DNA from 2 places in the Leptolyngbya sp. BL0902 genome. Region 2 is predicted to be linked to the other one. Evidence: riboswitches for the same ligand, from Rfam matches in the RefSeq annotation. Region 2 holds a riboswitch; the other holds the start of a gene.
The links. A riboswitch is a leader RNA that binds a small molecule or an ion and turns the genes downstream of it on or off. The one in region 2 is predicted to bind thiamine pyrophosphate.
Positions count from the first base shown of each region.

Region 1: another riboswitch for thiamine pyrophosphate. It lies ahead of thiC (phosphomethylpyrimidine synthase); the one in region 2 lies ahead of GFS31_RS04755 (sodium:solute symporter family transporter).

Region 1 is NZ_CP046155.1:3,493,180-3,497,044, reverse strand. Features, by position in the region: gene cofG (7,8-didemethyl-8-hydroxy-5-deazariboflavin synthase subunit CofG) at 1-137, opposite strand, end outside; gene GFS31_RS15480 (DNA-methyltransferase) at 342-1,283, shown strand; TPP riboswitch at 1,484-1,579, shown strand; gene thiC (phosphomethylpyrimidine synthase) at 1,814-3,184, shown strand; gene GFS31_RS15470 (HNH endonuclease) at 3,482-3,865, shown strand, end outside.
Region 2 is NZ_CP046155.1:1,044,665-1,048,529, reverse strand. Features, by position in the region: gene GFS31_RS04755 (sodium:solute symporter family transporter) at 1-911, opposite strand, end outside; TPP riboswitch at 1,251-1,345, opposite strand; gene GFS31_RS20935 (hypothetical protein) at 1,348-1,839, opposite strand; gene GFS31_RS04745 (DUF2470 domain-containing protein) at 1,971-2,261, shown strand; gene GFS31_RS04740 (2Fe-2S iron-sulfur cluster-binding protein) at 2,273-2,512, shown strand; gene GFS31_RS04735 (rhodanese-like domain-containing protein) at 2,563-2,937, opposite strand; gene mutL (DNA mismatch repair endonuclease MutL) at 3,089-3,865, shown strand, end outside.

The DNA.
Region 1 (3,865 bases), 1.9 Mb from region 2:
TCCTGCACCGCCGCCAGATCCAGCCAGTCCGACGTACCTGGCTCCTGCCGAAAGTTGCAGTAGGTGCAGCGATTAAAACACTCGTAGGTGGGCACCAGGGTGTGGGCCGCACTGTAGGTGATGGGGACGGTATCCATGGCTCTCTGCGTTGCTGCGCGGCACCCACCATCATGACGAGATGGAGCCGCAATTTGATGGATTAGCCACGATTTAACAGTAGCAAAGACGCTGAAACCTGGGTACCCCAGCCAGCCAGATTGGTGTCCCGGCCCCGGCCTCTTCTAGTAGGATGCTGAGCAATGCTATTTCGTGCCCTGTTGTTGATTTCTTGCCCAAAGCCTATGAAAGATCGATCTCCCCACAATCGCACGTTAGACCTAACAGAGGCGGAACAGCAACAGTTTTCGCAGCGACTTCAGACCCTTCACCAAACCGTTAAGCCGGACGCTATTCTCAATAGCATTATTTGGCAAGATGTCTTCAAAGCGCTGGACTATCTGCCAGAAAAATTTGTGGATTTACTCATCATCGATCCACCCTATAACCTCACAAAAAACTTTAATGGAAATGCCTTTCATCGACGTAAAAATCTAGCCTACACCGACTGGCTAGAACAATGGATTAGCCAAGTTCAACAATTACTTAAACCTACTGCTTCGGTTTATATCTGTTCCGATTGGCTAACCTCTACTCTGATTTATCCAGTCATAGCACAGTATTTTATAATCAGAAATCGTATTACCTGGGAACGAGAAAAGGGCCGAGGAGCTCAAAGAAACTGGAAAAACAATAGTGAAGACATCTGGTTTTGCACTGTTTCTAATAATTACTTCTTTGATGTTGAAGCGGTCAAAATCAAACGTCAGGTGATGGCCCCCTATCGCACCCAGGAAGGACAGCCTAAAGACTGGCAAGATACCCCAAATAGCCCAAATAAATATCGCCTCACCCATCCCTCCAACCTCTGGACGGATATCACGATTCCATTTTGGTCGATGCCAGAAAATACCGATCACCCCACCCAAAAACCCGAGAAACTGATCGCCAAACTCATCCTAGCCAGCTCTCAACCGGGCGACGTCGTGCTAGATCCCTTTTTGGGCAGCGGCACAACGGCGGTGGTGGCCAAAAAGCTAGGGCGGCAATATGTCGGCATTGAGCAAGATTTAACCTACTGCTGCTTGGCCGAAAAACGGCTGAGCCTTGCAGAACTCAACCCCGCCATTCAGGGCTATGCCAACGGTGTTTTCTGGGAGCGCAACACCCGCATTCCTTCGCCCTAAGTAGCTTTACCCGAATGCAGCCGCACCCCAATCGTCAGGTTCCCCACCCCCGACGCCCCACCCCCCAATCCTTAATCCCTAATCCCTAATCCCTAATCCCTAATCCCTGATCCCTAACCCCCAATCCCCAAGGCTTAATGAGTCGGAATGTTGCAAGCTGCTGGCCCGTTGCTACAGACCGAGCCACCAGTGCTATGATGGCCCCAAGCTAGGGGTGTCCGATTATTCGGACTGAGATCATACCCTCAGAACCTGACCTGGTTGATACCAGCGGAGGGAAGCGTTGCTTGAGGTCATTAGATCGCAACGACGATGGCAGAAAACGTCCGGCCTAGGGCTGGGCATCGATGGTGGAATCCTTGGTCATTGACTAGGGTTCTTCGTGGGTTCAAAGGTAGATAAGTTCTGGGCTGTAACGGCCTGATCCTTGTCTTTTGAATCGTCACTTTAGGTTTTCTGTACGGCGTTGAGATTCAGCCTTTTCTGTTGTAGCCATCTCCTCTAGCGCTACGTGTTTATAGAGGTTCACTATGAGAACGGAATGGATTGCCAAGCGCCAGGGTCATACCAATGTATCCCAAATGCACTATGCGCGGCAGGGCATGATCACCGAAGAAATGGCCTACGTGGCCCAGCGAGAAAACCTGCCGGAAGAGCTGATTCGTGATGAGGTGGCGCGGGGGCGGATGATTATTCCCGCCAATATCAACCATCCCAATTTGGAACCGATGGCCATTGGCATTGCCTCGAAGTGTAAGGTGAATGCCAACATCGGTGCGTCGCCCAATTCCTCCAACATTGACGAAGAAGTAGCCAAGCTGCACCTCGCCGTCAAATACGGGGCCGATACCCTGATGGACTTGTCCACCGGGGGCGGCGATTTGGATGCCATCCGCACCGCCATCATCAACGCTTCACCGATTCCGATTGGAACCGTGCCCGTCTACCAAGCTCTGGAGAGCGTCCACGGCACTATCGAAAACCTGACCGCCGATGACTTTCTCCACATCATCGAAAAGCACGCCCAGCAGGGGGTGGATTATCAAACCATCCACGCCGGAATTTTGATTGAGCACCTGCCCCTGGTGCGCGACCGGATCACGGGCATCGTCTCTCGCGGCGGCGGCATCCTGGCCCGCTGGATGCTGCACCACCACAAGCAAAACCCGCTGTATACGCACTTCGACGACATCATCGAAATCTTCAAGCGCTACGACGTGAGCTTTAGCCTGGGCGATTCCCTCCGTCCCGGTTGTCTACACGATGCCACCGATGCCGCGCAACTGGCGGAACTGAAAACCCTCGGCCAACTCACCCGCCGCGCCTGGGAACACGACGTACAGGTGATGGTAGAAGGCCCTGGCCACGTGCCCATGGATCAAATCGACTACAACGTCAAAAAGCAGATGGAAGAGTGCTCCGAAGCGCCCTTCTACGTCCTCGGCCCCCTGGTGACGGACATTGCCGCTGGCTACGACCACATCAGCTCCGCCATTGGTGCCGCCCTGGCGGGCTGGAGCGGTGCCGCCATGCTCTGCTACGTCACCCCCAAGGAACACCTGGGCCTGCCCAATGCCGAAGACGTGCGCCAGGGGTTGATCGCCTACAAGATCGCCGCCCACGCCGCCGACATTGCCCGCCATCGCCCCGGCGCACGGGATCGCGATGATGCCATGTCCCACGCCCGCTACAACTTCGACTGGAACAAACAGTTCGAGCTATCCCTCGATCCCGACCGGGCCAAGGAATACCACGACGAAACGCTGCCCGCCGACATCTACAAAACCGCTGAGTTTTGCTCCATGTGTGGCCCCAAATTCTGCCCCATGCAAACCAAGGTAGATGCCGACGCCCTGACGGAACTGGAGAAGTTCCTAGCTAGGGAAGCCGCCAGCGTGTAGGCCGCATATCGGATCCCAGGGGATGGAGGGGATCACTGATCACCTTCAAGCCTCTCCAGGCCAGACCTCTGGGATCCAGACCTCTGGGATATGGATAAAGACCTGTTTGAGTTTTGACAAGACACCCCCTGCCACGACAGTCTTCAAGCCGTCCTAGTGGGGCCATGGTTTCCGGGAAGGCTGGCAGAGGTTAAGAAAATTTCGCAAACGGATGATTTTCAAAATCCGCCTGGGTACCTTAAAGAGACAGACACCCGCTACAGGCTCAAAGAAGCCTGACGCGAAAGGTTCAGGGTTGTGACGCACGATTTAACCTACTACGCCAAAGCGTTCGCCAAGCTGCGAGTGGATAAGGCCCGTGGCACGGCACCCCACAAGCCGATCCTGCTGCTGGCGGTGCTGGATTTGTTTGAGAAGGGCAAGTTCAGCCGCAACGAAATCTACCTTTCCCCAGAACTCACCGCTAACTTTCTGAAGTTCTGGCATCAATTTGTTTCCAGCGATCACCATTCCAACATTGCCCTTCCGTTCTTCCACCTCACGGGGGATAGGTTCTGGCACCTGATGCCGAACCCCGGTTTTGAGGCCACGATTCAGGCCAGGGTAAAGATCCGCACGTTGCCAGCCCTGCGCTCTGCGGTGAAATACGCCTACCTGGATGATGACCTGTTTGCCTTCCTG
Region 2 (3,865 bases):
TGGATCAGGGAGAAAAAGGCGCGGTCGTCATTGAAGCCGAAGTGCATGGCCACAATGCCCAGCAGCCCAGAGATGAACAGCATCGGCCAAATCACCAAAAACGAGCCCAAAAAGGAGCGACGCACCACGGTATCGGTTTTGCAGGCATAGACCCGCTGCCAGTTGGTTTGGTTGAACATTTCGGCGGAAATCACCGCAATCACCAAGGTGGCCCCAAATTTAAGCCCCGGCCCGTTGGCGAGGGTCAACAACTGAGGGGCTGCATCCTGCACCGGGGCCACCGCATTGCCCCAACCGCCCAGGGCAAAGACGGCAATGCCAAAGCTCAACAGCAGCAGCGGCACAATCACCGCAAACTGCACGGCATCGGTGAAAATCGTTGCCTCTAGGCCACCCACCAGGGTGTAAATGAACACGGCGGAAATCACCAGCAGGGCTGTCAGCCAGAGGGGCACCCCAGCCATCAGTTCCACCGCCTTGGCAATGGCCGTCAGTTCTGCCGCCAGGTAAACGAACATATAGAACACCACAATCGCTAGGGTCAGCCGATACATGGCCTGTCCAAAGCGGTGCAGCACATACTCGTTCAGCGAGTGGCCCGCTGGCATGAGGAACCGCATTCGGGTGCCCATGAAGGCAAACAGGGCGGCGGGGGTGGCCTGCCCAATGCAGTAGCCCACAATTCCGGCGATGCCGCTGGTGGCCCCTACTTCCGGCGGGCTAAACAAAATCCAGGCTCCCATAGCACTGGCCACGATGGTGGCTAAGGCCATGCCCGTGCCTACCCGGTTGCGGCTCACCAAGTAGTCTTCCAGGCTGATGGTGTGGCGGCTGGCCTGCAACAGTCCTAGCAGGGTAAAACTGGCTGCTGTGATCAAAATTACCGCAATGGCGGTTATGCCGAGCGTCATCCAAACACCTCCTAATCTAGAACAAAGGGTTCAGTAGTCGCGAAGGTCTGGCCCTCACCCCCAGCCCCTCTCCCCGTGGGAGAGGGGAGCCGGAAGCATTTCAAAGTCCCTCTCCCAAGTTGGGAGAGGGATTTAGGGAGAGGGCCAGATCACAACCCAAGAGCGCGTTTGCGATCTACTGAAGCTAGAAAGTGTCACCCAAAACGTCAGCTTTGCCCCAAGGTAGCGCGGGCTTCCAGCCTGCCATAGCTCCCACGAGAATCACCCAACAAATGGGTCAGTCTAGGGCATAAACAGCCAAGATGGCTGCCCTACATTAGGTCTATGGGCAACGGCTAGTGACCTCAAGATTGGCTTCCCTCCGCTGGCATTAACCAGGTCAGGTTCTGAGGGTATGATCTCAGTCCGATGGTCGGACACCCCTAGCGTGTTGGCATTATAAACTGGCCCCTTCGCTCCGGCAATCAGCGGCGCTGGGCAAAATCAAGGCGGTTTCTGGGGCTGGCCCAGGCTGTGCATTCCCTTCCGTGGCGTCGGTCGCTGGCGATGGATCGCGGGTGCCGTGCTCCTTGGCCTGGGTGAGGTGGGCCGATTTGGTGTACCACCAGTTGCGGGTGGCGGCGTCAAATTCGGCGGTGTAGAGGGTGGTGACAAAGGGCTGGGTGTGGTAGCCCTGGCCCACAATTTCCACGCAGTAGGAGGGGGCTTTTCGGGTCGCGAGATCGGGCACCAGGCGTTTGCCAATGCGTCGCCAACTGGGTTCTTTGCCCCGCCATTGAATGCGACAGCAGGGCCAGGGCAGTTGTTCGCGGTCAAACAATCGACAGCAGGGGCCGATCACGCGATAGGTGAGGTGCGCCCCTGGGCTCTGGAAGAGATGACCCGTGGGCCAGGGATGGGCGGTGGCAGGGGGAGGCGTGGAAGACATGGGCAGGGAGACGCGGAGCAAAACCTGAGATTGGCGGATGATGCCGGGCCGGGATCTGCCCTTGCGGAGTTGCAGGAGAGCCCGATTGGCGTAATCCTAGGAGGATGTAGTTGTAGTTTACGAGATTTCCTATGGCCGAACCCATCACCAGCGCCGTCAGTGATCGCATCTGCAAGCACATGAATAAGGATCACGCAGAGGCCGTCCTGTTCTACGCCACCGCCTACGGCAACCTGCCCAGCGCCACCGACGCCACCCTCAACGCCATCGACCCCGAAGGCATGGATCTGACCGCCACGGTAGACGGACAACCCCAGACCGTGCGGATTGCCTTTGACCACACCCTAGCCGGGGCCGAGGACGCTCACCACACCCTGGTAGCCATGCTCAAAAGTCGTCCCGCCGCCGCTGAATCCGCGTAATGAAGTCAACCATGGTCACGGTTCAGTTTTTGCCTGACAACGTTACCGTCACCGCTGAGGTAGGCGAACCCCTGCTGAAGGTGGCCGACCGGGCGGGCATCACCATCCCCACGGGTTGCCTGATGGGGTCTTGCCATGCCTGTGAGGTGGAGGTGGAGGGCGAGGCTGACCCCATTTGCGCCTGTATCTCGGCGGTGCCCGCTGGCGTCGATCCGCTGGTGATTAACCTCTATGTGGATCCTACCTGGTAGCTAAGCTCTTCCATCTTCTAGCAGCTAGGCTGTTGGGCTACAGCGAGCCCCTAGGCCACCACCTGGGGCACCGCTTCGACGGGAAATCCAGCCGCCTTCCAAGCTGCAACGCCACCCCGCAGGATAGACACGGAGTTGTAGCCTACGGATCGTAGGTGCTCAGCGGCAGTCGTGGCATCCGCGTCGGTGTCGCCATAGATATAGAGATCCCGATTGAGCTCAAAGCAGCGGTGAGCCGTTTCGAGAAGTTGGTGAGAGGGGATGGAGATGGCCCCGGTAACATGGCTGGCGCTGAAGTCTTCTCGGTCGCGAATATCCACAATAGATAGGGCGGGTTCACCCCAGTCTAGGCGTTCCTTCAGATCGTAGACGCGGGATTCGGGGCGCAGGGGCTTGGGTTTGGGCAACCAGCTAAACAGGTTCATAGGTGAGGAGGGGGTGGAGAACAGCAGCTATTTGCAATGTAACAAGCCCCTCTAGTTTGTGCAAACTTTTGTTAATAAAGATGGACATTTGCGAGGCTAAATTATTCCAAAAGATTGAAAATTTTCAATATCCTGCGTTTCTATCTCTAATATTCCCTTTGCCGAGGACAGCGCTATCGAGAATTGGCTGAGCCCCATCACTGACGCCGGATCGCGCCCCGATCCTGACCAGATTTGCCCCCTGCCAGCGGCCATGGCGGCCCAGATGGCGGCGGGGCAAGTGGTGGATTCTCTGGCGGCAGTGGTGCGCGAACTGGCCGAAAACGCCCTAGACGCCCAGGCCAGCCGAATCACCATCCAGCTTTGGCCAGAACAGGGGCGTGTCCAGGTGGTAGACAATGGCCGAGGTATCGCCGCTGCCTCTCTGCCCTGGGCGGCTCGGCCCCACAGCACCAGTAAGATCCGCTCTCCCCAGGAACTATGGCAGGTGATGAGCCTGGGCTTTCGGGGTCAGGCCCTCCATAGCCTTGCTCAGGTGGGCACCCTCACCCTCAGCAGTCGTCAGGGTCTGGCGGCTCAAGGCTGGGCGATGACCTATGCTCCCAATGGCGACCCCCGCCCACCACAGCCCATCGCCATGGCTCCCGGTACCATCGCCACGGTCACGGATCTGTTTGCCCAGTGGCCGTCCCGTCGTCAGGGCTTGCCCTCCCCCAGCCGCCAGATGCGGGCTGTGCAGGGCATCATTCAAGACCTGGCCCTCTGTCATCCGCAGGTGGCTTGGATGGCCCACACCAACGACCGCCCTTGGTTTACTATCGCCCCTGGGCCAACCGCCAAAGCTATCTTGCCCCAACGCCTCCCCCGTGTGGCCGAGGCCGATTTGCGAGAAACCACCCGCCCCAGTCTCTACGGCGTCATTGGCCTG